One region of the Vreelandella sulfidaeris Esulfide1 genome, then DNA from elsewhere that is predicted to be linked to it. Evidence: predicted binding sites of a transcription regulator. Region 1 holds the regulator's gene; each other region holds the start of a gene.
The links. Region 1 encodes LexA, which represses DNA repair genes until DNA is damaged. Its sites were predicted from a motif close to TACTGTNTANNTANACAGTA; they were not measured.
Positions count from the first base shown of each region.

Region 2: the regulator LexA is predicted to act here: its motif matches at 852-871, upstream of ACW44H_RS05600 (LexA family protein).
Region 3: the regulator LexA is predicted to act here: its motif matches at 1,441-1,460, upstream of recN (DNA repair protein RecN).

Region 1 is NZ_CM133364.1:2,282,324-2,292,050, forward strand. It holds gene ggt (gamma-glutamyltransferase) at 1-619, opposite strand, end outside; gene ppsA (phosphoenolpyruvate synthase) at 735-3,110, opposite strand; gene ppsR (posphoenolpyruvate synthetase regulatory kinase/phosphorylase PpsR) at 3,434-4,267, shown strand; gene ACW44H_RS10675 (hypoxanthine-guanine phosphoribosyltransferase) at 4,288-4,866, opposite strand; gene nagZ (beta-N-acetylhexosaminidase) at 4,914-5,945, opposite strand; gene ACW44H_RS10685 (L,D-transpeptidase family protein) at 6,031-6,582, opposite strand; gene ACW44H_RS10690 (TetR/AcrR family transcriptional regulator) at 6,560-7,237, opposite strand; gene lexA (transcriptional repressor LexA) at 7,516-8,193, shown strand; gene ACW44H_RS10700 (energy-coupling factor ABC transporter permease) at 8,202-8,873, opposite strand; gene purU (formyltetrahydrofolate deformylase) at 8,898-9,727, opposite strand, start outside.
Region 2 is NZ_CM133364.1:1,192,369-1,202,095, reverse strand. It holds gene glyA (serine hydroxymethyltransferase) at 1-634, opposite strand, end outside; gene ACW44H_RS05600 (LexA family protein) at 895-1,338, shown strand; gene ACW44H_RS05595 (Y-family DNA polymerase) at 1,353-2,717, shown strand; gene ACW44H_RS05590 (sodium-dependent transporter) at 2,679-4,142, opposite strand; gene ACW44H_RS05585 (YbfB/YjiJ family MFS transporter) at 4,229-5,452, opposite strand; gene ACW44H_RS05580 (AtuA-related protein) at 5,594-5,947, opposite strand; gene ACW44H_RS05575 (acyclic terpene utilization AtuA family protein) at 5,934-7,340, opposite strand; gene ACW44H_RS05570 (TRAP transporter permease) at 7,337-9,247, opposite strand; gene ACW44H_RS05565 (TAXI family TRAP transporter solute-binding subunit) at 9,269-9,727, opposite strand, start outside.
Region 3 is NZ_CM133364.1:311,348-321,074, forward strand. It holds gene recN (DNA repair protein RecN) at 1-1,393, opposite strand, end outside; gene grpE (nucleotide exchange factor GrpE) at 1,608-2,249, shown strand; gene dnaK (molecular chaperone DnaK) at 2,408-4,342, shown strand; gene dnaJ (molecular chaperone DnaJ) at 4,494-5,636, shown strand; gene ACW44H_RS01545 (DMT family transporter) at 5,726-6,631, shown strand; gene ACW44H_RS01550 (ABC transporter ATP-binding protein) at 6,628-7,377, opposite strand; gene ACW44H_RS01555 (FecCD family ABC transporter permease) at 7,371-8,426, opposite strand; gene ACW44H_RS01560 (ABC transporter substrate-binding protein) at 8,431-9,564, opposite strand.

The DNA.
Region 1 (9,727 bases):
AATAAAACTGGCTTGCGAGCGGATCCCGGCGCAGATACTCATCGCTCTCCAAGCTAGTATGCAGCCGATTACTAACGGAAAACCCCTCCTCGGCCAAGGTAATGGCAGGCGTAAACAACTCTTTCCAGGCCAACTCACCATGCTCTGCGTGAGCTTTTTCAAGCATACGCAGCGTGCCTGGCACACCGACGGAAAGACCACTAGCAACCGCCTGGTTAAACTCAAGCGGCTCGCCATCTTCCAGAAACAACTCACCACTAACGCCTTGGGGAGCAGTTTCACGGCCATCATAAGCGCGCACTTCGCTGCCGTCGTAGTGCATTAAAAAAGCCCCACCTCCGATACCGCTAGACTGGGGCTCTACCAAATTCAGTACCATTTGCACTGCAATGGCCGCATCAATGGCGTTACCGCCGGCTTTCAGCACTTGGTAACCAGCATCGGTCGCTAGCGGATTGGCAGCAGCCACTGCAAACGTCTCAGCCTCCCAACCGGGTTTCTCTTCATAGCCAGATTCACTTTCTGGGGAAATAGCAGGAGTCTCATAGCTAAACCCCCAACTATATAACGGCGCCACAAGCAGAACAGGTAGCGCGAACTTAGCCGCTTTTGGGGACATCTCAACGCTCTCCACGTTAATTTAAATAAAAAACCACTCACAAAGGGTAGCCTATAAAAACAGCAACGCCCGGCACAATGGCCGGGCGCACAACGATCACTGAAGGTGAACGCGATTACTCGATTTTTTGTCCTGCGAGCATAAACCACGTTTCCAACACCGCATCGGGGTTCAGTGATACAGAGTCAATGCCCTGCTCCATCAGCCATTTCGCTAAATCTGGATGGTCTGACGGGCCCTGCCCGCAAATACCCACATATTTACCTTTTGCTTTACACGCCTGAATAGCCATCGCAAGCAGTTTTTTAACCGCCCCATTACGCTCGTCAAATAGATGCGCCACGATACCTGAGTCACGATCCAAACCTAGCGTTAACTGGGTCAAATCATTTGAGCCGATCGAGAAACCGTCAAAATACTCCAGAAACTCGTCGGCCAGTAGTGCGTTAGCAGGCAGTTCGCACATCATTATGACTTTAAGCCCTGTCGGGCCACCGCGCTCCAGGCCGTTCGCCGCCAGCAGTTCTACCACTTCACGCGCTTCATCGGTTGTGCGTACGAAAGGCACCATAATTTCGATATTCTCGAAGCCCATCTCTTCACGCACCCGCTTCAAGGCACGGCACTCGAGTTCAAAGCAGGGCCGGAACGCCTCAGAAATGTAGCGTGACGCGCCACGGAAACCCAGCATTGGATTTTCTTCACCTGGCTCATAAAGCTTACCGCCAATCAAATTTTCGTATTCGTTTGACTTAAAATCTGACAAACGCACGATCACACGCTGAGGGTAGAATGCGGCCGCCAGGGTAGAGATGCCTTCTACCAGCTTATCCACATAAAAACTGACTGGATCGGTATAACCTGCGGTACGTAAATCGATTACCTGCTGTAAATCCACAGGCAACGTATCGTACTCCAACAGCGCCTTTGGGTGGACGCCAATCATGCGGTTAATAATAAACTCAAGGCGTGCCAAACCAACACCTGCGTGAGGCAAGCTGGCAAACCCAAAAGCGCGATCAGGGTTGCCCACATTCATCATGATTTTGAAAGGGATTTCTGGCATGGCATCGACACTGGAGACTTTACAATCAAACTCCAGAAGGCCTTCATAGACATTGCCGGCATCGCCTTCAGCGCAAGACACCGTCACGTCGATCCCATCTTGTAGTTGAGTGGTGGCATCCCCACACCCCACTACCGCAGGAATGCCCAACTCGCGGGCAATAATCGCCGCATGACAGGTGCGCCCGCCTCGATTAGTGACAATCGCAGAAGCACGCTTCATGATCGGCTCCCAATCCGGGTCGGTCATGTCAGTGACCAGGATATCGCCGTCATGGATCTTGTCCATATCATCCGGACTTAACACTACCTTAACGGTACCCCGGCCAATGCGTTGGCCAATTGCCCGTCCGGTAATCAATGTGCGACCCTTTTCGCGTAGCTGGAAGCGCTCAAGCTTGCCCCCTTCCTGCTGAGAGACCACCGTTTCAGGACGTGCCTGTACGATATACAGCTCACCGTCATCACCATCCAGCGCCCACTCGATATCCATGGGCCGCTGGTAGTGCTGTTCGATAGTCATTGCCTGACGGGCCAGGTCCATCACTTGCTGATCGTTGATACAGAAGCGGCCGCGGTCGGCATGGGGCACATCGACGGTTTCAACCGATTTACCGGCGCTGGCATCTTGGCCATAAACCATCTTGATCAGCTTAGACCCCAAGTTACGGCGTAATACCGCCGGACGACCTGCCGCGAGTGTCGGTTTATGTACATAAAACTCATCGGGGTTAACCGCGCCCTGCACCACGGTTTCACCCAACCCCCAAGAGCCAGTGACAAAAACGGCATCTTTAAAACCAGATTCCGTGTCCAGAGTAAACATAACGCCGGCCGCGCCGGTCTCTGAGCGCACCATTTTTTGCACGCCTGCCGACAAGGCGACATTTTCGTGGGCGTAGCCCCGGTGTACTCGGTAAGAGATTGCACGATCATTAAACAGCGAGGCAAAAACTTCGTGCACTGCGCGTTTGATGTTGTCGAAGCCTTCGATATTCAGGAAGGTCTCCTGCTGTCCCGCGAAGGAGGCGTCGGGGAGATCTTCCGCGGTGGCTGAGCTGCGCACGGCTACTTTCAGTTGCGGGTGCTGTTGTTGAAGTTGGCCATACGCTTCACGCAAGGCTGCTTCAAACGTGGGGGGAAGCGGGGTATCGATAACCCATTGGCGAATGTTGCGCCCTGCTTCGGCCAAGGCTTTCACATCATCTACATCCAGACGAGCAAGAGTAGCGTTGATACGTTCATTTAGCCCTTCATGGGAGAGAAATTCGCGATAAGCGTGGGCAGTGGTGGCAAAGCCGCCAGGAACCGTCACTCCAGCACCTGAAAGATTGGAAATCATTTCACCCAGCGAGGCATTTTTGCCACCCACGCGTTCGACGTCCGACATGCCCAACTGATCGAACCACAGAATATACTCTTCCACGTAACCCCCTCGCTCATAGACACCGGCACAGCCGCTGACATAGTTACCAAAACCATGCATAGTCGATAAGACCATGGGCCATGGATAATTAATCAAGACACCCTAGCACCACGCCCCACTATTCGCCATTGGTCTAATAGCGAAGAGAGTGGAGGATTTTTACAACAGTAGGGCTTTTTGGGCTGGTTATGTAGTCAGGTGCGAGCGCCTTTCATCAAATGTGTATCGCGCTGACGAAGTTGCCGCAGTAAATTGCTATGCCACGTTGTGCTGGCAAAAGGCTCGGCCCACAATAGACGCATTCATCATCACTGGATTTTGTCATGAAACGTACGGCTTTTTTTATTTCAGATGGCACCGGCATCACGGCGGAAAGTTTAGGGCGCAGCCTACTGGCCCAGTTCAGCGATGTCGAAATCGACATGCAGACCAAGCCCTATATCGATACGCTGGAAAAAGCTCAGGCGTTAGCAGCGATCATTGAATCAACGGCCGACCGCGACGGGCATCGTCCTATTATCATTGACACCATTGTCGACCAGCAGATTCGCGACGTCATTCGTCAGGCATCCGGTTTCAAAGTCGATATTTTTTCGACTTTCCTAGAGCCTTTAGAACAGGAGCTGGACACTCACTCTTCCTACAGCGTGGGGCGTACTCATTCGATTGGTAGTGATGACGTTTATATGGACCGTATTCACTCCGTTCACTTCGCGCTTGATAACGATGACGGCGCCCGCACCCATCAATATGATAAAGCAGATATCATCCTGGTGGGCGTCTCACGCTGCGGCAAAACACCCACCTCGCTCTATTTGGCACTACAGTTTGGCATTCGAGCAGCCAACTATCCGCTGACGGAAGATGATCTAGATGAAGACGGAATGCTGAAGCTGCCCAAGGCACTTGTGCCTCATCGTCAAAAACTGTTTGGCTTAACGATTGATGCACGGCGCTTGTCGGCGATTCGCAATGAAAGACGCCCCAATAGCCGCTACAGTTCGATGGATCAATGCCTTCAAGAAGTGGAACAGGCTGAATCGCTTTACCGCACCATGCATATTCCCTTTATCGATGCGACACGCTTTTCGGTGGAGGAGATCTCTACGCGAATGATTGCCGAGACCGGTTTAGCGAGGCGCTTTTCGCCCCGCTAATACGATAAGTCACTGGGTGATTACATGCCTTTCGGCGCAAAAATACCCGGTGCGTTGCGCCAGTAACCTTTGTAATCCATACCAAAGCCGAACACATAACGATCGGCGACTTTCAAGCTGCAATAGTCGGCTTTCAAACCGGGCACTGCTTTGCGATCGTGTTGCTTATCGACCAATACAGCCGTGGTGACACTGGCGGCTTGGGCTTCTTCACAGTAAGCCAAAATGGCCGCCAGTGTCGCGCCTTCGTCCAAGATATCGTCAACGATTACCACATGGCGGCCTGCCATGGGTACTTCTGGGGAAACACGCCAAAAAAGCTCACCTCCACGGAGTTCATTGCGGTAACGGGTGGCATGTAGATAGTCCACTTCCAGCGGGAAGCCTAACCGGGTGAGCAAATGCCCTGTCGTAATCAAGCCGCCATTCATCACACAATAAAAAACCGGCAGTTTATCGCCTAAATCACGAGTGATTGCTTCCGCCATGCGATCAAGAGCCAGTTCTACCTCTTGTTGTGAAATTAAACAGTCGGCGTTATCCATCAACTCACGCATTGAGTCTAGCGACTCTAACGCCTCTTTATCCAACTTTGACATCTACCAACTCCAGGGCGGGTTATAAACTTTATTTGCTGCAACAGTGGTTAAATAGCGCTGGGTTTTGACTGGTTCGCCAGCGCTTCCAGCTTAGCGTGAGCACGACGCCAACGGCCCAGTGCACTCAGCGCGTCTAAATCAGGGCGCGCACGACTATAGCGCAGTTTAGCGGGACGTTTGGTCTCAATGCCCTGGCACGCCAGCATCACTTCTAGCGCGGCAGCACGATCATTACATACCAACAGCATATCGCAGCCTGCCGCTAGCGCCGCCTGAGCGCGCGCTTTAGGATCGCCCGCTTCGTGGGCGCCCGCCATGCTTAAGTCATCGGAAAACACACAGCCTTTGAACCCCAGCGATTCGCGCAACATACCGAGCCAACTAGGTGAAAATCCTGCTGGGCGCTTATCGAAAGCACTGTAAATCACATGCGCAGGCATCACGCCTTCTAGCTGTGTGGCTAGCTGGGCAAAGGGTATCAGGTCATGCCGTTTAATATCCTCTAGCGGACGGTCATCCACCGGCAGTGCGATGTGAGAGTCTGCGGCTACCCCACCATGGCCAGGGAAGTGCTTACCCACCGCCGCCATACCTGCATCGTGTAGGCCCTGAATAAACGCGCTGCCCAATTGCGCTACGTGTTGGGGATCACTGCTAAAACTGCGATCACCAATAACACTTGAGACACCGCTTTCAACATCCAGTACGGGAGCAAAACTTAAGTCCAACCCGCAGGCGGCCATTTCCATTCCCAATAACCACCCAGCATCTTTTGCTAACGCCAAGCCATCCTCGGGATTGTCGCGATAGCGCTCGCCAATGCGCGCCATGGCAGGAAGACGGGTCAACCCTTCTTTAATACGCTGAACGCGTCCGCCCTCTTGATCGACTGCCAGCAGTAAATCAGCACGCACACGGCGAATATCGCTGCAGAGTTGGCGAACCTGATAGCCATTCTCGACATTACGGGCAAATAAAATAACGCCCCCTACCGTCGGTTCAAGTAGTAAGCGCTTTTCTGCAGCCGTCAATTTAGGGCCTTCAAGGTCCAGCATGACCGGGCCTAACGGTTGAGTCATCGTGATAGGTCCATTAAAAGGGGCGATGATTCTAGACGATCGTCTAGCAGAGTCAAAATCTGAGACACATTAACGGTTGTTGCTGTCAGTCACAGCCTGGTTCGTCAAAACACTGCCGACCGCCATGCAACCAAACCGGGGTACCCGGCACTGCTAACGAAAAGATAGTCAGCAAATCACTGTTACGTAAACGGATACAGCCATGGGAAGCAGCAACACCCATCGGCTGATCAGGTGGCGTACCGTGCAGGTAGATATAGCGCCGTTGAGAGTCTACCTGGCCTCCGCGGTTCACTCCCCTTTCTAACCCGCAAAGCCACAAAATACGGGTTAAAATCCAGTCACGTCCTGGATGACTCTCGTCTAGCGCAGGTGAAAATACCTCACCATTCCAGCGTCGGCCCCGAAAAACGGCATTCTCCGGTCTATCAGCACCAATAGCGGCTCGTACATAGTGCCAACCATGGGGTGTTTTACCACTCCCATTTTGCTCTCCATTACCGGCGGCACCGGAAGAGATCGCGTATTCATGAAGCACTTTCGCGCCCCGCCAGCAGCGCAGTAGCTGTTGACTGGTATCAATCTCCAACCAGATGTTTTCAGTTGGAGGTAGCTCAGCTAGCTTGGGCGTTCGCATGTTTTCCTTCTTCGAGGGCAGGAGGTAACGGTGCATTCATGGCAGCAACTACCACCGGACGCAACCGCCTTACTAAATCCCGCACAGTGACCTGCTCGTGATAATCCTTTTCCGCGATATCTCGCAATGCATCGAGTCCTGACAGAGTAAATATCACGGTACCAAGCATAAAGTGTAGTCGCCAAAAGCGTTCCGCGTCAGGCAGGTCTGGTGTCGCCTGACGCACAAGCTCCGTGAAACGGGCAAACACATCGCCATACTCTTGCTGAATATGGCGTCGAAGATGCCCTTGTGCTTGGCTGTAGGCCAGTCCTAGTAAGCGCATGAATACTTTGAGACTATTGCGTTCAGCCGGCACAGCCAGGACGGTTGTTGCCATTGTTTCGAGTAACGTTTCAAGCGGCACAACGTGCCCTTTATGCTGGGCTTCAAGCTCATCAAGCGCGGTGTGAAAACGCACTGTAAAAGGATCTAGATAGCGAGAAAACACAGCCTGTATTAAGGCTTTCTTAGAGCCAAAATGGTAGTTCACGGCTGCTAAGTTGACGCGCGCTTTGCTAGTGATGTTGCGCAGCGAGGTTTCAGCAAAACCACGCTCTGCAAACAGCACTTCAGCGGTATCGAGTATACGGGTCACCGTATCAGACTGAGCCATAGCGCTCTCCAGGGAAACAAGTGTTTAAAACATAGCAAAATACTATTCTATAAACTTGGCAGGCTCAACGCTTGATTTACTAATGAAATATGGCGTCTTGTATAAGCAAAAACTTAGTTTAAAACGATGACTAAAATTGCCCGCGTAGAGAAAATGAGGATTGACAGGCCATATACTGGACAGAGGAACATACTGTATACTTAAACACTTATCGATTAATTCGACGTTTATCTTGTTACTGTCAATTCACTATCAATTTACAAATTATGGAGTCTGGTATGTCGCGTCCGCTAACCGCTCGTCAACAGCATGTTTTTGATTTTATCGTTAAGACCATGGGCGAATTTGGCTACCCTCCTACGCGCGCCGAGATTGCTAAAGCGCTTGGCTTCCGTTCTCCTAATGCGGCTGAAGAACACCTGCGCGCACTTGAGCGCAAGGGGGTTATTCGCATTATCCGCAATACCTCTCGCGGCATCCGCCTGCCCAACCAAGAGCCCCAAGAAGCCCTGGATAGTGCCACCACAACCGTACCCTCCAATGTAGAGCCGCTGCCCACAGGGCTACCGGTGATTGGAGAAGTGGCGGCAGGCAGCCCTATACTGGCCGCCGAGCATATTGATCGCTACTGCCCATTACCACCAGAATACTTCACCCCAAAAGCTGACTACCTACTGCGTGTACGTGGTTTATCAATGAAAGATATCGGCATCTTAGAAGGTGACTTGTTGGCAGTTCACCGCACCGAGCGGGTACGTGATGGACAGATCGTGGTGGCTCGTCTTGAGGATGAAGTGACCGTTAAACGCTTCAAACGCCAGGGGCATCAGGTAACCCTGTTTGCAGAAAATTCCGACTTTGCGCCAATCGAAATAGATCTGCGCTTCCAGTCACTCGATATCGAAGGCGTCGGCGTCGGTGTCATTCGCGGTGGTAACGGGCAGGCGCTCGGCTAAAACAGGCGTTACTGCAGGTCGATATAGCGGTGGTCATTGAAAGTGGCCACCCAATCAGGATGGTAAACTAGCAGAATACTAAGCAACATGCCGGTTAGTAACGCCTCGGATGGCATTAATAGCGGTAGGAAGCGCGCATACTCCTGAGCCAAATAGACAGCATCAGGATCAGTACCCGCGACGACTATCAGCAACACTGCAGCTAACCCTCCTCCCAGCGTTGCCAATGCAGAGCCGAAAAAGCCGCAGACAAAAAGAAATACCATCAGGTTATCCGGTAGGCGCCGATCTACCAACCGCCATACCGTGCCAATGATCGCAGCAGGCACTATTCCGGTGACAAGAATATTAGCTCCCAGCAGCATCCACTCATTGCGACCGATCAATACCATAGCAATATTGATAAGTACGTTACTGATCAGCGCTAGGGGCGCCTTAAACACAAGTGTTAGCAATACCGTAAAGACCAGGTGCAACGTTAGCCAATCAACCGCCTGAGCACGCAGTTGCCACATCAACACCACCGCCAGCGTCGCGCCTAGCCAACGGTGCTGAAGCGCGACGTCTCCCCTCAAGGCCTGCCACGGCCGCCGACTAATTACCCAAGCAACAACTCCTAACGAGAGGAGCGAGGTAAGCAGCAGCATCCAGGGCGCTAATACACTTTGCGCAAATGACATGGTGGCCTCTCGGTTCAATAACTATTAACTAAACACCACAGTTTTGTTGCCATGGACCAGTACCCGATCCTCTAAATGCCACCGCAATCCCCGAGCGAGCACCGCTTTCTCCACATCACGGCCGAAGCGTACTAAATCGGTGGGCGTATGACAGTGGCTAACGCGATGAATATCCTGTTCGATGATAGGACCTGCGTCGAGTTCCTCCGTTACGTAGTGGCAGGTAGCTCCAATCAGTTTAACTCCCCGCTGGTAAGCCTGGTGATAAGGCTTAGCGCCAGCGAACGAGGGTAAGAAACTGTGATGAATATTAATTACTCGCCCCGCATAACGCGTGCATAATTCAGGTGGCAAAATTTGCATATAACGCGCCAACACGATGCAATCAGCACGCGCATTGTCAATTTCAACCTGTACCTTCGCAAACGACGCCTGTTTGTTTTCAGGATCAACCGGAACATGATGGTAGGGAATGCCATACCATTCAGTCAGTGAACGCATATCGTCATGGTTAGAAATAACACCGACAATATCGCAATCCAGCTCACCCGCTTGCCAGCGATAAAGCAGATCTACCAAGCAGTGCGACTCTCGCGACACCATTAGCACCACTCGCCGTCGCTTCTGGGTATCGACCAGTGACCACTGCATATTGAATTCGCTGGCCACCGGTTCAAATGCAACACGTAACGCTTCTATCGACATGCCCACGGAATCCGCCAATATTTCGTAACGCATAAAAAAACAGCCAGTTTCTAAATCTGAATGCTGACTTGCTTCAGTGATGGACCCACCCTGCTGGGCAATAAAACTCGATACTCGCGCAACAATACCCACCCGATCAGGACAGGACA
Region 2 (9,727 bases), 1.1 Mb from region 1:
CACCTGCCGCAACTAAGCCTGAGACGTGGGCCATATCGACCAGTAAGTAAGCGCCCACTTCGTCAGCGATCTCGCGGAACTTGGCCCAATCGACGATTTGTGAATAGGCTGAGAAACCGGCGATGATCATTTTGGGCTTGTGCTCACGGGCAAGCTGGGCCACTTGTTCGTAATCGATCAGCTCTTGGTCATTCAGGCCGTACTGGATGGCATTGTAGTGCTTGCCCGAAAAGCTCGGCTTGGCGCCGTGGGTCAGGTGGCCACCGGCATCCAGGCTCATGCCTAGAATGGTGTCGCCTGGCTTGACCAATGCCTGGAAAACGGCGCTGTTGGCTTGCGAGCCGGAGTGCGGCTGTACGTTTACGTAGGTCGCGCCGAACAGCTCTTTAGCGTAATCGATCGCCAGGTTTTCAGCGATATCGACAAATTCACAGCCGCCGTAGTAACGCTTACCGGGGTAGCCTTCAGCGTATTTATTGGTCAGCTGGCTGCCCTGGGCTTCCAGTACGCGGGGGCTGGCGTAGTTTTCAGAAGCAATCAGTTCGATGTGGGCTTCCTGGCGCGCCACCTCTTTCTGCATGGCATCAAACAGCACATCATCGAATCCGGCAATTGTCATATCGCGGCTGAACATCGGCGGGCACCTCGTAACGAGAAAGGGTCATCATGGGAGAAGCGAGGCCGCTATCATAACGCAGCCTGAGGCGACTTTCATCGCATCCGCGTCAGGTCGTGCATGAGCGTGCTTCATGTTGAGCCAGCCATTAAATGCTGACCGAGTGGACAGTCATCACAGAAGATTAGTTACCTTTAACTCGCAACCCATTTGCATTTTCTTTCCTGTTAAAAAATACTGTATATTCATACAATACTTTAAACATCAGGATACCGACAATGCCGGGCCAACTATCTCACTTTACCCCCGCCTTGCCGTTAAGCGCCCAGCCGTTGCCGCATTTAACTTTTTTAGGCCGCGCGGGTTTTAGCGGTTTTCCTTCGCCTGCGCAGGATTACGAGCCGTGCACGCTGGATCTCAATACCCGGCTGGTCAAAAACCCCACCGAGACGTTTTATGTCACCGCCACCGGCGACAGCATGGAAGGCTGGGGTATTTTTGAGGGTGATTTACTCATCGTTGACCGTGGTATTGAGCCGCGCCTGGGCCATATTTTGGTCGCGATGCTGGAAGGCGAAGCGCTGATTAAACGCTACGCACTTTACCAGGGCACCCCACATCTATGTTCAACCCATCCGCACTACCCGCCCGTTCCTCTTGAGGGCAGCGACTGCCAATTATGGGGTGTGGTGCGTGCCGTGGTGCACGAGTACTTACGTTGAGCTAAGGAAGAGTGATGATCGGATTAGTCGACGCCAATAATTTTTATGTCAGCTGCGAGCGCGTTTTTCAGCCCCACCTGGAAGGCCGGCCCGTCGGCGTTATGTCGAATAATGATGGTTGCGTCATCGCGCGCTCAGCCGAATTGAAAGCGCTGGACATTCCCATGGGCACGCCAGCTTTCAAGCTTGAAGGGCTGCGCCAGCGCGGCGAGATCCATCTGCTCTCCTCTAACTATGAGCTTTACGGCGATATGTCGGCACGGCTAGCCCAATTGTTGCGTGACGCCTGCCCAGAGATCGCCCCCTACTCGATTGATGAAATGTTCGTCTACTTAGAAGGGTTAACGGCAGAGCAATGTGAGGCGCTGGGGCGGCAGTTGCGCCAGCGTATTCGCCGCCACCTAGGCTTACCGGTCTGTGTCGGGCTGGCCCCGACCCATACGCTCGCTAAGCTGGCCAACCACCTTGCCAAGCAAGACCCCCACTACGAAGGCGTTTGCCTGCTGAATGGACAAGACCACACCACCGAGGCACTGCTAAAACGCACCCCGGTGGGCAGTGTATGGGGCGTTGGTCGTCGGCTGGCCGAGCGCTTAGCCATCGGCGGCGTCAACACCGCCTGGGATTTACGTGAAAGTGATGAAAAGCTGCTGCGCAAGCGCTTCTCGGTGGTGTTGGCACGCACAGCGCTTGAACTGCGCGGCATCCCCTGCCTGGAGATGAACGCGTTGGATCAACCGCGCCAGCGCATTATGACCTCTCGCTCATTCGGCCAAATGACGGGCGCTTTTACAGAAGTGCATAACGCGCTGCGTCGTCACGCCCAGCGTAGCGCTGAAAAACTGCGCGAACAGCGCAGCCTGGCCCGGGCGGTAATGGTATTTCTTAAAACCAACCGCCATCGCCGTGACCAACCGCAATATTTTCCGCAAGCGCTCATCGCCCTGCCCTCACCTAGCGACGACACCCGAGTGATTCTTGACGCGGTACGCCAGGGGCTTGAGCAGATTCACCGCCCCCGCTATCGGTTTATGAAGGCGGGCGTGATGTTGCTCGATTTAGTGGACGCTGAGCAGTATCAGCTTTCGCTGCTACATCCGCCCACCCGTGATCGCCATCCGTTTTTGATGGCCACGGTCGACCAAATCAATCAGCGCATGGGGCAAGGCACGATCAGTTTTGGTATGACGGATGCCCCAGCGGCTTGGCAGTTACGTTGCGCCCACCGCTCTGACCGCTTTACCACGCGCTGGGATGAGCTGATGAAAGTGGGCACTCACCCCGGCGCGCTGGCCGCCGCCGAGGCGAAGGAAAAGACAAAGCAGCGCGAGCAACAAACCCTAGCCAGTGCGAAGCGCAGAGCGCAGCCGCGGGCTTAGGGTTTCACCCAGCGCCACCATCGCCACCAAAATTGCCAACAGCCACGGCCAATGCGCTGCAAATGAAACTTGATAGACGCCCAGCGCATCGACAAAAATCACCACAATGCCGAGCGGGCTAACGTAGCGCACCATGGTTAGCCATAGTGCATAGGGCAGCGGCGCAAGCCCTAGTTCATCGCGGAAAGTATCGCTCTTCAATACAAAGCCCGCCAACACCACCATGCCCAGGCCACCCAGCGGCATCATCCAGCGTGATGTCAGGTAATCCAGCCAGTCGAAAAAGGTTTTGCCTGCCAGCGTCCAGTCAGCGCCCAGATTAAACGACAACATCGCCAGGGTACTGATTAACCACAGCACAATACCCGTACTCCACGAGGCCGCCGGACGCGAGAGGCCTTTGTTATCACACAGCCAGGAAACCGTGGCTTCGACCATGGAAATTGCCGAGGTCAACGCCGCCATAGAAAGCATTAAGAAAAACAGGCTGCCGAACAGCGTGCCCAGCGGCATCGCCTGGAAGGCCAGCGGCAGGCTCATAAAGATCAAGCCGGGGCCTTCGCCGGGGTTCATACCGTTGGCAAAAATGACCGGAAAGATCGCCAGGCCCGCCATGAGCGCTACCACCGTATCCGCCACGGCAACACTCACCGTGGTGCGGCCAATCGAGGCACCTTTGGGCAGGTAGCTGCCGTAAGTAAGAATCGCCCCAGAGGCGAGAGAGAGCGTAAAGAAGGCGTGGCCAAGCGCTGCCAGCAGGCCTTCGCTGGAAAGGCTGCCCGCGTTAAACGAAAACAGGAAGCTGACCGCATCGCCAAAGCCGCCGGAGAACATGCCAAAGCCAATCAGCACCACGAGCATGATCACCAAGCCCGGCATCATCCAGCTCACGCTTTTCTCAATGCCCTTCTGTACGCCTTTGCCGACAATCAGCATGGTCAGCAGCGTGACTAACGTACTCCAGAAACCCAGCGTCAGTGGGTTGGCGTTATTGGCGCCAAACACTGCGGCCATATCATCGACGCTGCTGCCCGCGAGGCCACCCGTTAGCATTTTCCACAGATAAGAAAACGACCAGCCCGCCACGACGACGTAAAATGACAGGACCATAAAGCCGCAGAGCATGGCCATCCAGCCGACCAGCGACCACGCCGATGCGCGGCCAGACTCATTAACCACACGGCGAATGGCATCCACCGGGCTGCCCTGCCCACGCCGCCCAAAGGCGATTTCGGTCATCATTACCGGTACACCCACGGCAAAAATGCAGGCCAGGTAGACCAGCACGAAGGCACCACCGCCGAACTCCCCGGTGATATAGGGGAATTTCCAGATATTGCCCAGCCCAACCGCTGAACCTGTTGCCGCTAATATAAACCCCCAGCGGCCTAGCCACTGAGTGCGAGGTTGCCCAGACGTGGTCATTTGCCCAGTTATCCTGTCAGAAAAAGGGGCTCATGCTAGAGGATTTCGCGAGCAATGCCCACTAAGTCCCCATTAGCTCCCACTCCTTAGGCATAGACAGTGGCTTTAGCGGCGGCATCCAAACGCTGGGCGGTTTGGTCCACGCGACGTAAACAGGCCAGTAGTACGGCGCCGAGCGTTACAAAGCCGCCTGCCAGCCAAAGCCCAACACCGTAATGGCCGGAGGCTTCGGCCAACATGCCCGTTAGCGCCGGGGCGCAGATTTGCGCGGCACCGTAGGCCAGGGTCATCTGCCCCATTAGCCGCGCGGGGCTTGCCGGATAAAGCCTGCCGGCCATCGTCAACACTAAGCTGACACAGCCAAGAAAGGTGCCGCCGTAAAGCACGGCGCTTAGCAGCACGATCGCCGCATTGGCTGTGATGGCAGGCAGCACGATGCCCACCACTTGAATACCCATGGCGATAATCAATGCACCCAAATAGCCCACCCGGCGGGCGACTAAATCCCACAGCATTACCGCAGGCGCGGCGGCTAATCCGGCCAGGGCGAAGGTCCAATTGCCCATTCCCGCCAGCAGCGGCTCACGCTCGACAATCGCCACCAGAAAGGTAGCGCTAATCACATAGCCGTAGCCGGCGCAAAAATAAGCAGCCAGCATCCAGCGCATAAAGGTGCGGGTGGGTGGCATCGCCGCTTGAGCATTTGCCGTGTTCGCCCCCACCACCGGTTTTTCCGGGCGCGGCAGCCACCGCCAGGCAGGCACCAGCAGTACCACCCCCAGCAGGCTAAAGCCCCACCACTGAGTCTGCCAGCTAAACGATAGCTGCAGCATCATTTCAACCGCGACCGCTGCGACAATCATGCCCAACCCCACGCCGGCAAAATGAATGCCTAACTCGCCGCGTTGACGATGTTGGAGTAACCAGTGAAGGATTAGGCCGGAGGCCAGGAGCATGGAAGCACTGCTGGAAAGACCGGCCAGAAAACGCAGCCCCGCCCACAACCAGAAGTGTTCAGTGAGCGCCATGCCCGCGGTGGTGAGTACCGCCAGCACGAGCCCACAGCGAAATAGCGTATCTTTGATGTAAACACTGCGAATAGAAGCGGCCAATACAGCGCCCAACATATAACCGGCGTAGTTGAGCGCCGCCAACCAGCCGCCATCGGCGTCACCCATCCAGGTTTGCTGCTGCATCACCGGCAGTAACGGCGTATAGGCAAAGCGGGCGATACCCACACACAATATCTGGCTAAAAACGCCCGCCAATAGCACTCTAAAGCGCTGGGAACCTAGCGTTGCTGCGGGCATCGGGCTGCTCCTTAAACACTGCTTTTATTATATTAGCTAACGCTATATTGATTAGCGCGCATACAATTTCATGCATAGTAAGGTGTTTTGGACAGCGCGTCATGACCACCTAGGTCGGGGGGCTAGGCTTGAGCGGCCGGGCTAAAGAGTTACCTCCAGGCTTAATAGCAAGAACGAGAGCGTTTTGCCATGGCCATCCAAATTGAGTGCGCCGTTAACGCCGCCTTGCAGCACATCATCGATCACGAAGTTCATGCCCGCCAAGTTAGGCAAGGGATAACACCGCACCCGGCTGGCGCCACGGTGGGCAAACAGCGCCAGCACTCGCTCTTCGGTGACCTGCTCCAGCAAGGTGGCATAGTGATCCGCGTCATAGGCAAACAGCGCCACGTTTAGCCGCTCGCCTTTATCACCCGCACGGGCGTGGGCGAGTTGATGAAGTGAAACCGACGTGAGCGGACGCGCTGCGGTCGGGGTGTGTTCAACTTGCCGCATAGCGTTCGCTCCTGTGGGTATTCTGAGCCGACGGCTCAAACAGTGTGGCATGGGCATGAATGTCGCTGCGCTTTACCAGGTACGAAGCGGTAAACACCCGCCGCTGGAACTGACGACGCACACCGCCGCCCCCGGCAGGCCCGGCACAATAAAGCGCCAAAAGCTCTTGGGTGGCACGCGCCACCCAGCGTCGCTCGCTGTGTTCGGCCGCTAGCCGCAGCCGGTAATCACCGCTGGTGGAAGGCGCGGTGCTTTGCTGAAGCTCGCCGCTATCGCTATCGAATACGCTGGCCAGGCCGATGATATCCAAGCGGGTTCGCAGCTCAGCGGGGGCACGGAACACCAGCCTCTCGCGCAGTACCTGTGCGGCAAGTTGCGCCCGTGCCAGCGCGTTGGGCCCGGCGTAAGAAATTTCCGCCTCGCCCTGCCAACCCCCTTCGTAGCACACAGTGGTCTTTAACCGTTCCGGCGCGGGCTTGCCGCGAATGCCGGTAACCGACACTCGATTAGGCGCCAGTTGGCGTACTTCAGCATGGGTGAGATCCACGGTGACATCCGGCGTCAGGTAATTAGCCGGGTCATGGACTTCATAGAGCAACTGCTCTTTCACTGTTTGTTCGGTGACACAGCCGCCGGTATTGGCGGGCTTAGTAATGATCAGGCTGCCATCCTGCTCTACTTCGATGATCGGATAGCCCACCGTAGCGAGGCCAGGCACGTCTTTAAAGCCTGGATCGGCAAAATAGCCGCCGCTCACCTGGGCGCCACATTCGGCCAAGTGCCCGGCCATCATGCCGCAGGCCAAGCGGTCCCAATCGTCCCATCGCCAATCAAAATGGTGCATTAGCGGGGCTAAAAACAGTGCTGGGTCCGCAACACGCCCGGTGACTACCACGTCGGCCTGCATGGCTAACGCCTCAGCCAGTGCCTTGGCGCCCAAATAGACATTGGCGGAAATCAAGGCGTCATCGCTGGGCATCTCTAGCCGTTCGGCTTCCCATCGCTGTAGATCCAGGCTGTGCAGTTGCTGGCGGATATCATCACCATGCACCTGGGCAATGCGCACATCGGCACGGCCCAGTTGGGCGGCCAACTCCGCAATCACCTGGCAGGCGCCACTGGGGTTGGCGGCACCAAAGTTGCCTAGAATTTTGATGTCGTGATCCAGGCAGTCGCGTAGCACCGGCGCCAGCAGTTCGTCTAACAGCGGCTCAAACCCGCTTTCGGGGTCTTCACGCATTGCCCGGTGGGCAGCGGCCAATGTGCGTTCGCCCAGGGTTTCAAATACCAGCGCGGCGGGTTGCTGGCGCTTGATTAACTCTGCCACCACGGCCACGGCCGCATCGGTACGGTCACCGGAGAAGCCCGCACCACTGCCAAGCAAGAAACTCATAGCTGTGTCTCCTTGGCTTGAATTGAAGAATGGCCGCCGGAGACTGACACCGGCTCGTCATCCAGCAGCGCACGGCGGCGTATAAACAGCCCAATGATCAGGGCGAGTGCTGCGAGCGTCGTCAGCCAGCCGGGCGTTAGTGCAAGCCCAATCACCGCGATCAGTGCCAGCACATCGATGACGCGCTTGCCTGTCATGGCGACACGCGACATCAGTGCGGCAAATGCCACAACAAACACGACGCCTTGGCAACTGGCCAAGACGATATCCAGGGCAGAGCCAAAGCCCGCCAAGGCTGGGTAGATCAACAGCAGGAAAGGTATGACATAGATCGCCGCCGCCAAGCGTACTGACTCGACTGCCGCAGGCAGCCAGTTGGTATCGGCAATGCCCGAGGCCACGAAGACCGCAATACAGACAGGCGGCGTAATCACCGAGAGCGTGGCGAAGTAGAAAACGAACAGGTGGGCGATTAACGGCTCGACACCGATGGTAGTGAGCGCTGGCGCCAGCACTGAAGCCACCAACACATACGCCGCGGTGGTGGGTATGCCCATGCCCAAAATTAGGCACACACCGCCAACGATAAAGGCCACCAGGAAGAGCGATTCGCCGCCAACCGTGACGATCAAGCTGGCCAGCGTTACGCCGATGCCGGTCATACCGATCATCGCCACCAGAATCTGCGCCCCGGCCAACAGCACGCCGATAATCACCATGCCTTTACCAGCATCGACCAGGCCCGCCACCAGTTTGCCCAGTATGTCACGCAGGGGCATTTTGGAAAGCAGTGCAAAAGGCACAAAGGTGAGCACGGTCATCAGGATGCCGTAAAAAGCGGACATTTGAATCGAACGACCGCTCAGCACGCCGTAAAACAGCCCACCCAACGCCGCCAGAATGGGAATAAGCCGCTCAGGGCGTATCACGTCTGCCCAACTGGGCAGCTCATCATCGGGTACCACCTGTAGCTGACGGCGCTTGGCCACTAGGTGGATGGTGACAAACACGCCCAGGTAGAACAGGATCGCTGGCAGCAAGGCCGCCAAGGCGATACGCAGGTAACTTTCACCTAAAATTTCCGCCATGATAAAGGCGGCCGCGCCTAAGATCGGCGGCGCGATTTGGCCGCCGGTCGAGGCCACTGCTTCTACCCCCGCCGCGAACGGGCGTGGGTAGTTCAAGCGTTTCATCATGGGAATGGTGAAATTGCCGGTGGTGGCGACATTGGCCACCGCGCTACCGCTGACCATGCCAAACAGCCCGGAAGCGACCGTGGCCACTTTGGCCGCACCGCCCGGCGAACGACCACTGATACGCAGCGCTAAATCCATAAAAGTATTTCCGCCTCCGGTGTGCAGGAGTAAACAGCCGAACAGCACGAAAGCGGCAATGGTGGTGGCGGCAACGCCCACCAGCATGCCCCACACGCCTAGATCACCCAGGTAAATGGTTTCGGTCATGTAGTAGAGATCAAACCCCCGGTGGCCGAGCGGCCCGGGGATGGCCGCGCCGAACCACGCGTAAGCTAATCCCGCTAACACCAGCAGGGGGAAAATAGCCCCAATGGCGCGGCGCGAAAGCTCAAGAATTGCCACCAGCAGAACGCCGGTTAGCAGCATATCGCGGGGCGTTGCCCAGGGGAGTTCGACGAGAATTTGTTCGTGGTTAAGCGCCACATAGCCGCAGGCGCCTACCACACCGACTGCCAGTACGACATCGATAACGATACACAGCGGGCGCCAGCGCTTGCCGTCACCCAAGGGGTACACGGCAAGCCCTAGCAGGATGACCAGCGCGAGAAAGATACTCCGCTGAATCAAGCTCTCGAACGGCCCAGTGGCGGAGGTATAAAGGATTAGCCCGCCCAACAGCAGCGCCAAGCCTTTGGTGACTGTCTCACGCATGATCATCTTCTCCGAATGGCCTTACTGAACGGGCTGCAAGGCTTCAGGGATGTCGTACCCCTGCTCTTCGAAATAGCGCGCCGCACCGGCATGCAGTGGCACGGTGCCAACTTCCAGGGTCATCTTCGCCATATCGGCATCTTTCATTGCGGCAAAGGCGTTGACCTGCGGTTCGGGGTTCTCCATCACGGCTTTGACGATTTGATAGGCGGTCTCTTCATCCATATCCGGGTGCGCGTGAACGGCAACCCCAAACGCCCAGGTGGTATAAGCGGGAATACCCTCTGCCGCGCCCTCAGGCACATCGACAATCGCCACGTCGGGCATTTCGCTGCGCAGCGTATCGGCCTGTGTTTCATCGAGAGACAGTACGCTGATGGGGGTGAACGTCGCGATATCCATTGAGGAGCCATCCAAACGCTCGCCGACCCCTGACTTCACCGAGCCCATCACCCGGCCATCTTTCATGGCGTCGACCAT
Region 3 (9,727 bases), 2.0 Mb from region 1:
CGGATATGCCCACATCCACTTCGTCAAATACTAAGCTAGGCACCGTCGAATGGGTTGCTGCGACGACTTGAATCGCTAGGCTGATCCGCGACAACTCGCCGCCGGAAGCCACTTTGGTTAACGGCCTTGCGGGCTGGCCGGGGTTGGCGCTAATTAAGAACTGCACACGATCAAGACCTTCAGGGCTCGGCGCCTCTTTCGCGGTGACCTCCACTTCGAAACGCGCTTTACCCATCGCTAAAAAGCCCAACTGTTGCTGTACCTCTTTACCCAAGCGAAGCGCGGCTTTTTGGCGGCTCTCGCTGAGCTTTTTCGCCTCTTGGCGGTAGCTTTCGCGTAGCTCAACGACCCGTGCACTGAGAGCTTCCAGATCATTGCCACCTTCTTCTAACTGCGCAACTTCGCGTTGCAAATTGGCATGTAGGGCGCATAGCTCTTCAGGGGCAACATGATGTTTGCGAGCAATTCGATGTACGTCGGCCATTCTCTCTTCAACCCACGCTAGCCTTTCAGGGTCTAATTCGGTCGTGCTGGCGAGGCGATTGAGTTCGCTGGCAGCCTCTTCCACTTGAATGCGAGCATCGCTCAGCATAGCCAGTGTATTCGCCAAGGTGCCTTTGTCACTGCCCGGCAGTGCGCTTAAATGAGTGAAGGCCTGATTCAGTAATGACAATGCACCCCCTTCATCGCTGGCGCAGCAGTCAGCGGCAAACTGAGTCTCGCGTAAGGTCTCTTCCGCATGGGCGAGCGTATGTTGCTCTTCCTCTAGTGTGGCTAATTCGCCTTCTGCTAAGCCGAGCTGATCCAGCTCTTCCACTTGGTAGCGCAGCAACTGCCGTTTGGCCTCAACTTCGCTGCCTTCTTCGCTTAGCTTCTTTAGCTGACGGCGGGCATTACGCCACTCGCGGAACGTTTCGGCTAATTGTGTAGTGGCATCGTTCAGGCCTGCGTAATCATCCAGCAGCGCAAGATGGGTCTCTTCGCGCATTAAGGCGTGGTGGGCATGCTGGCCATGAATTTGAATCAGCTGCTCGCCGAGAGATTTGAGATCCGAGATAGTCGCAGGGTGGCCATTAATCCATGCTTTGGAGCGACCATTGGCAGTGACGACACGGCGCAGCAGGCATTCTTCCGCCGGCAGTTCGCGGGCCGAAAGCCACTCGACGGCAGCGGGCAGGTGCTGGATGTCGAAACGTGCAGAGAGGTCCGTGCGCTCACGTCCATGACGGACGCTGCCCGCATCGGCACGCTCACCCAGGCATAACCCGAGGGCGCCTAGCAGGATGGATTTGCCTGCCCCGGTCTCCCCGGTAATGGCCGTCATGCCGCCGGATAAATCGAGTTCTAAATGATCAACAATAGCGAAGTCTTGAATAGCGAGCTGAGTAAGCATGGCGCCTCCCAAGGCGGAACAGCATAGGAGCTGGGTACTTATCCAATAGTTGTTGATTTATACAGTAGTTAATAACTCACTTCAATGCACCTCTTGAGATGGAATTTATGGCCCCCATATAGCGTGCATGATCAATAAAAGCGAGTAGCTAACGGCTTACTTCTTTGCGCGCAGCCCGCGTGGTAGCGCACTACTTGTTATTTAGGAGCACAACATGGCGAAAGAACCGCAAACACCAATGGATGATGAGTTGGCCCGCCACGAGCATGAAGCCGAGGGCGCTGAACAAGCGGCTGAGAAAGTGGCCGAAGAGCGCTTGATGGAAGGCGAGCTTGAAGGGTTGATCAATGATGAGGAGCCGTTAGAAGGCAACGTCGACAACCCTGAGGCGGAAATGCTGGCTGCCCAAGTAGGCGAGTTAGAGCAGAGCTTGGCCGACGCCAAGGATCAAGCCCTGCGCGCCGCCGCGGAAGCACAAAACGTGCGTCGCCGTGCCGAGCAGGAAGCTGAGAAAGCGCGCAAGTTCGCGCTTGAGAAGTTTGTGAAAGAGCTACTGCCGGTGGTGGATAGCCTGGAAAAAGCACTTGAGACAATGGAAGAGGGCGCCTCCGAGGTTCACCGTGAAGGCGTTTCCATGACGTTGAAAATGCAGCTGGATGTGCTCAATAAATTCGGCGTCGAAAGCATCGAGCCTCACGGCGAGCCTTTCGATCCGCAGGTGCACGAAGCAATGACCATGGTACCTAACCCAGACCTTGATCCGAATACCGTGATGGATGTTATGCAGAAGGGCTATTTGCTCAATGGACGCCTAGTGCGCCCGGCCATGGTAGTGGTCAGCCAAAAAGCCAATTGAGCCATTGGCTGCACAGGGAGTGAAAAAAAGCCCTTGAAATGTCAGCGGCGGCCCCCAAATAAAGGGCAACCCCGCGGGGAAACCCGCAACTGAGTTTTAAAAAATCAGTTCTAAAACTTAATTTTCAGTTTTGTAACAATCGAATTCGAGGTATTGCTATGGGACGTATAATTGGTATTGACCTGGGCACCACTAACTCTTGTGTGGCTGTGCTCGATGGTGACAGTGCTAAAGTTATCGAAAATGCCGAGGGTGGCCGTACGACACCTTCTATCATCGCGTATACAGATGATGGTGAAACGCTGGTCGGTCAGGCGGCCAAGCGCCAAGCCGTCACTAACCCAGAAAACACCTTGTATGCTATCAAGCGTCTGATTGGCCGTCGCTTTAAAGACGACGTTGTTCAGAAAGACATTAAGATGGTGCCGTACAAGATCACCGAAGCCGATAACGGTGATGCCTGGGTTGAAGTAAAAGGCAAAAAAATGGCACCGCCGCAGGTTAGCGCGGAAGTGCTGAAGAAAATGAAGAAGACCGCCGAAGACTACTTGGGTGAAACAGTCACCGAAGCGGTCATCACTGTGCCGGCCTACTTCAACGACAGCCAGCGCCAGGCAACGAAAGACGCCGGCCGCATCGCCGGTCTAGACGTTAAGCGCATCATCAATGAGCCGACCGCTGCCGCACTGGCTTACGGTATGGACAAATCGCGCGGCGACAAAACCATCGCGGTTTATGACCTGGGTGGCGGTACCTTCGATATCTCGATCATCGAAATTGCCGATGTTGACGGCGAAACCCAGTTTGAAGTGTTGGCCACCAACGGTGACACCTTCCTGGGTGGCGAAGATTTCGACTTGGCATTGATCAACTACTTGGTCGACCAGTTCAAGTCTGACAGCGGTATTGATCTGTCCGGCGACAACCTGGCCATGCAGCGTCTGAAAGAAGCCGCAGAGAAAGCCAAAATTGAGCTTTCTAGCGCTCAGCAGACCGACGTGAACCTGCCTTATATCACTGCCGACAACACTGGCCCGAAACACCTTAACGTTAAGGTGACACGCGCCAAGCTGGAGTCGCTGGTAGAAGAACTGGTTCAGCGCTCGCTTGAGCCGTGCAAAATGGCGCTGAAAGATGCTGGCCTGTCCGCTTCTGAAATCGATGAAGTGATCCTGGTCGGTGGCCAGACACGCATGCCGATGGTGCAGAAGAAAGCCGCTGACTTCTTCGGTAAAGAAGCACGCAAAGATGTTAACCCGGACGAAGCGGTTGCGGTTGGTGCAGCGATTCAGGGCGGCGTACTGGGTGGCGACGTTAAAGACGTTCTGCTGCTTGACGTTACCCCGCTTACCCTGGGCATCGAAACTCTGGGTGGTGTAATGACGCCGCTGATCGAGAAGAACACCACCATCCCGACCAAGAAGACACAAACCTTCTCAACGGCGGATGACAACCAAACGGCGGTGACCATCCACGCTGTTCAGGGTGAACGTAAGCAAGTGTCGCAGAACAAGTCGCTGGGTCGTTTTGATCTTGCCGACATTCCGCCGGCACCGCGCGGCGTGCCTCAGATCGAAGTCGCCTTCGACTTGGATGCCAACGGTATCCTGAACGTATCGGCGAAAGACAAGGCTACCGGTAAAGAGCAGTCTATCGTCATCAAGGCCTCTAGCGGTTTGTCCGAGGAAGAAGTCGAGCAGATGGTGCGCGATGCCGAAGCGCACGCCGAAGAAGACAAAAAGTTCGAAGAGCTGGTACAGCTGCGTAACCAAGCCGATGGCATGATTCACGCCACACGTAAAACGTTGGAAGAAGCAGGCGACAAAGCGACTGACGACGAAAAACAGGCGATTGAGACCGCTATCAGTGAGCTGGAAGAAGCGGTTAAGGGTGACGACGTCGATAACATTCAGAAGAAGCTGGATGCATTGACCGAAGCCTCTGGAAAGCTGGCTCAGAAGATGTACGCCGAGCAGGCAGAAGCCGCTCAGCAAGAGGGCGGCGAAGGTGCCGAGAGCACCGGCTCCAAGCCAGAAGACGACGTGGTTGACGCCGAGTACGAAGAAGTCAACGACGATCAGAAAAAGCAGTAACAACCTCTTTCTGCCAAGGAAAGCGGTGACGCGGGAGCTTACTCCCGCGTTGCTGTTTCCGCGGCCAAGACGCACGTGGCTAAATGCGTAGTTATAAATATGTAGCTAAATGTGCAGTTGAGTGCGTAGCTAACCAGGAGGCGTAGGGCCCATGTCCAAGCGCGATTATTACGAAGTCCTGGGTGTCGAAAAAGGGGCCGATCAGAAAGAGATCAAGAAGGCCTATCGCCGTCTGGCGCAAAAATTCCACCCTGATCGAAACCCGGACGATACCACCTCAGCGGAAAAATTCCGCGATGTGTCCGAAGCTTACGAAGTGCTGAGCGACAGCGAAAAACGCGCTGCTTATGACCAGTTCGGCCATGCAGGCGTTGATGGCCAAGGTGGCGGTGGTTTCGGCGGTGCTGGTGCTGGTGATTTCAGTGATATTTTCGGCGATGTATTTGGCGATATTTTTGGTGGAGGCGGTGGCCGTCGTCGTGGGCCCAATGCCCCGGCACGCGGTTCCGACCTACGCTATAACCTAGAGCTGGATCTTGAGAACGCCGTTTCCGGTACCACAGTCGATATCCGTGTTCCACGGCATATCGAGTGTGACCGTTGCGATGGCGGTGGCGCTGAGCCGGGCTCTTCTAAAGAGACGTGTCCTACCTGTCATGGCCATGGTCAAGTGCGTATGCAGCAAGGCTTCTTCGCCGTGCAGCAAACGTGTCCGACCTGTCATGGCTCTGGCCAGCACATCAAAGTGCCGTGCCATAAGTGTAATGGTGAAGGCCGCGTACGTGAGACGCGCACGCTGTCGGTCAAGATTCCGCCGGGTGTCGATACCGGTGACCGTATTCGCCTAAATGGTGAAGGTGAAAGCGGCGTCAACGGTGGCCCGCCTGGGGATCTATACGTGCAGGTGGCCATCAAGCCGCACCACATCTTCCAGCGTGACGGCAAGCACTTGCAGTGTGATGTGCCGATTAACTTTGTGGATGCAGCGCTAGGCGGCGAGCTTGAAGTGCCCACGCTAGATGGCCGTGTGAAGCTGAAGATTCCACCGGAAACGCAAACCGGCAGGCTGTTCCGCCTGCGCGGTAAAGGTGTGAAGCCCGTGCGTGGTGGCATGCCCGGCGACCTGCTGTGCAAGGTGGTAGTGGAAACACCGGTGAAGCTTAACGATGAGCAGCGCGACCTACTGCGCCAGCTCCAGGAGAGCTTTGACGGCAGCAATAGCCACAACCATTCGCCGAAGAAAACCGGTTTCTTCGACAGCGTGAAGAGCTTCTTTGAAGATATGAAGCCGTAAGTCTGAGATAATGGTTAAACGTTAGTTGTTTGTCTCAAAAAACCCTCGGTTCGCCGGGGGTTTTTGCTGTTTAGGGAAGGCTGCGCGCAATGGATAACCTTCAGGAAAAGCCCACAAAGGGCATTTTGCTTCGGATACTGTCAGGTGCCCTGTTTACCGGCATGCTGGTGTGTATTAAAGCTGTCAGTGACGACGTGCCGGTGGGGCAGTCGGTGTTTTTTCGCTCGTTGTTTGCGCTGTTCCCGATCGTTATCTTTTTAATGATTCGTCGGGAGTTCCCTAAAGCGCTAGCCACCCGCCGCCCGCTGGGCCATTTATTACGCTCTGGACTGGGCGCGGCGGCGATGTTCTTCTCGTTTTCCGCCGTGGCGTTCTTGCCGGTGGCCGAGGCGACACTGTTAGTCCAGCTGGCGCCGATCTTTATGGCGCTGGGCGGGGTGTTGCTATTAGGCGAGCGGTTCTCGTTTTATCGCGCGGGCGCCATTGTATTGGCGCTGGCCGGCATGGCGGTGCTGGTCGTCCCCAATCTTAATTCCGAAGCGGGCGATGGTCGGCTGCTGGGCTATGTATTGGGGACGTTCGGGGCGCTGCTCACCGCGGGGGCGCTACTCACCGTTAGACGCATTTCGCGTACCGAGACCGCTGGCTCCATCGCGTTCTACTTTATTTTAGTGTCGTCGTTGGCTGGGCTTGCGACGTTGCCGCTGGGGTGGGCCTCACTTAGCCACATCGAGTTTGGCCTGTTAGTGCTTTCAGGGTTATTTGGCGGGGCGGGGCACATTGCCATGACGTTGGCGTTTCGCTATGCCGAAGTCTCGCGGCTGGCTCCCTTTGAGTATGTGGCGCTCGTCTGGCCTGTGATCGCCGATTGGGTGCTGTTTGGTATCCCGGTCTCCAGTGGCTTTCTGCTGGCGCTACCGCTGATGTTAAGCGGGGTAGCGCTAGCGGCGATGGAGGGGCGGCGGCTTAAGTTCAGGGCTAAGACTAATGGCTAGATAGCCTCTTCGACAATAAGCTGAGGTCGGCCCTTCGAGCACGGCTCAATGCGGGCGGTGACTTTATAAACCTGATGCAATAGCGCGGGCGTAATAACGTCTTCGGTGGGGCCGCAGGCAATCAGATGGCCGTTTTCCAATACCATCGAAGCATCGGTAAAGCGCAGCGCATGACCTAAATCATGAAGCGCTACCAGGATTAGCATGTTGCGCTCATCCGCCAGCCGTCTCAGTACCGATAACAGGTTGATCTGGCGATTGAGGTCGAGCGCTGAGGTCGGTTCATCCAACATTAAAATCTCAGGCTCCTGCACCAGCGCCTGAGCGGCACTGACAAGCTGACGCTGCCCGCCGCTAAGGTTGCCGAGGTCGCGTTCGCCTAGTGAGGTAATCGAAAGCTCAGCAAGCGCACGGTCAACCTGGGCCAGATCCTCTGGCTGCACTTTAAGGCTGCGACCCTGCATGCGCGCCAATAGCACTGACTCATAAACCGTTAGTACCGCTCTGGCGCCGGTGTCCTGGGGCATATAGGCCACCGGGCGCTCGACGCTGGTGCCGCTGATAATGACCTCCCCTTCGCCTTTCAGTAGGCCCAAAATACGTCGAAAAAGCGTCGATTTCCCGGCAGCGTTAGGGCCAAGTAAGGCCACAATTTGCCCGCCCTTAAAGGGAGGCGTTGTTATCTCTTGTAAAATGGCGCGACGCCCATAACGCGCCGATACGCGGTTTAATTCTAGAGTTACCATGAGGCCTTCTTGTGGTTAAGCACGAGAAATAAGAAGAAGGGGATGCCCACCAGTGAAGTAATAATGCCAATGGGAATAATGGTGCCCGGGATAATAATTTTGGAAATCACCGAGCCCACCGACAGAATCAGCGCACCGCATAGGGCCGAGCCGGGTAAGAAGAAGCGTTGATCTTCGCCCAGTAAGATGCGCGCAATATGCGGACCCACCAGACCGATAAAACCAATCGTGCCCACAAACGCCACCGCGATAGCCGCGAGCAGCGACACTAGCACCAACACTTCTAAGCGCAGCGCGCGAGGGTTGACACCCATGCTTTCTGCCTTGGCATCACCCAGGCGCACGGCAGTTAATGCCCACCCGTGGCGGGCCAGCAGTGGCATTACCGCAGTCAGTATCCCCAGAGCGATCCAGAACTTGGGCCAGGTCGCTTTAGTTAAGCTGCCCATGGTCCAGAACACGACTGCTGAGACGGCTTCCTGGCTGGCAAAAAACTGAATCAGCGCCATCAGCGAATTAAAGATAAACACCATCGCAATACCGAGCAGCACAATGGTTTCGACCGTGACGCCGCGCTTAAGGCTTAGTGCATGAATAAGAAACGCGGTGACCATCGCCATTAAAAAGGCATTGATCGGCACCACAAACTCAATGGCGGCAGGAATGATCGCTACGCCAAACGCCAGCCCAAGGGCTGCACCAAAGCTCGCGCCTGCAGAAATTCCCAGGGTAAAGGGGCTGGCTAATGGGTTGCTCAGTATAGTTTGCATCTGTGCGCCAGCCACCGACAGGCTGGCGCCCACCACGAGTGCCATCAGCGCCACCGGCATACGTATTTCCCAGAGAATTACCCGCGCCTGCTGGCTGACGCTATCTGGCGACAGTAGCGTTGCGATCACCTCATTCAGGCTATAGCGGGCTGGGCCCAGAGCTAAATCCACACAGAGGCTTAAAAACAAGGCCACCACCAGCGCCGCCAATATGATTTGGCGGCGAAAAACCTGGGTGCGATAAAAAGCTCGCCCCTGGGAGAGCTCTTGGGTGCTCATCGTTTTAATCGTCATTCAGCGTGACCCAATAGCCGGGTTCATAATCAATGGGCAAGAAGCGCTCGTGCAGTTCTTCCATTGTGGCATCGGGGTCTAAGTCGGCAAACAGCTCGGGGTGTAGCCACTTGGCCAGCTGTTGCACGGCCACGAAGTAGTAAGGACTGTTGTAAAACTGGTGCCAGATGGCGTGGAAGTTACCTGATTCCACCGCTTCAATGCCTGTCATCGCGGTCCGCTCGGTCAGCGCTTCAAGCTTAGCACGCGCGTTTTGCATATCTGACCCCGGTCCAACGCCGACCCAGTTGCCGCCCGGCACGTAGGCGTCCCAGTTGCCGCCGGTAACAACCACATGATCAGGATTGGCAGCAATAATCTGTTCAGGGTTCAAATTGCCGAAACTTTTCGGAATGATTCCTTCGGCAATATTGCTACCACCCGCCAGGGTGACATACTCGCCAAAGTTGGCAGGGCCAAAACTCATGCAACATTCGTCAGAGTAGCCGCCTGCCCGGTCGATAAACACGCTGGGGCGTTCTGGATTAGCCTCGGCGATCACATCGGTTACCCGTGCCAACTGTGTCTCGGCAAACTCGATGAATTCTTCGGCCGCGGCTTCATCGTCCATAATCTGGCCGATAATGCGCATGGAAGGAATCGTGTGCTCTATCGGATCCTCACGAAAATCCACATAGACAATAGGGATGCCAAGTTGTGCCAACTTATCGTCGTAGGCAGCGTCTTCCGTGGCGGCTTTTGCTTCGATATTCATCAGCACGACGTCGGGGGTGAGCGAGGCGGCCTGTTCAACATCAAAGGTGCCATCCTTAAACCCACCAAAGGTAGGTATTGATTCGATTTCCGGAAAGCGTTCCAGATAGCGGGCATAGTTATCAGGGTCTGCCTGAGAAAAATCTTCACGCCAACCGACCACATGAGCAAAAGGCGCTTCCGGTTCGAGCAACCCCAGCAGGTAAATTTGCCGCCCTTCACCTAAAATAACCCGCTCAGCAGGCGCGTCTAGAGTGACTTGGCGGCCTGCGATATCGGTGACGGTAATATCTTCACCCATAACAGTGGTGCAGTAACCAAAAGTGATGAGTGTGCCAAGCAGGAGTTTCAAGCGATGAGAGTTGAGCATTTAATGACTCGCTGGTCGGTGTGGGTAAACAATGGATTGGCGCCTCTTGCGCACGAGGACGACTTGTTCGTAGAGAGATGCAGTTGTTATTGTAACTGATTCGCGTTCTGTTTGTAGGGCTACATTATGCCTCTATCTATTGAAATGATACGGACTATCGAAA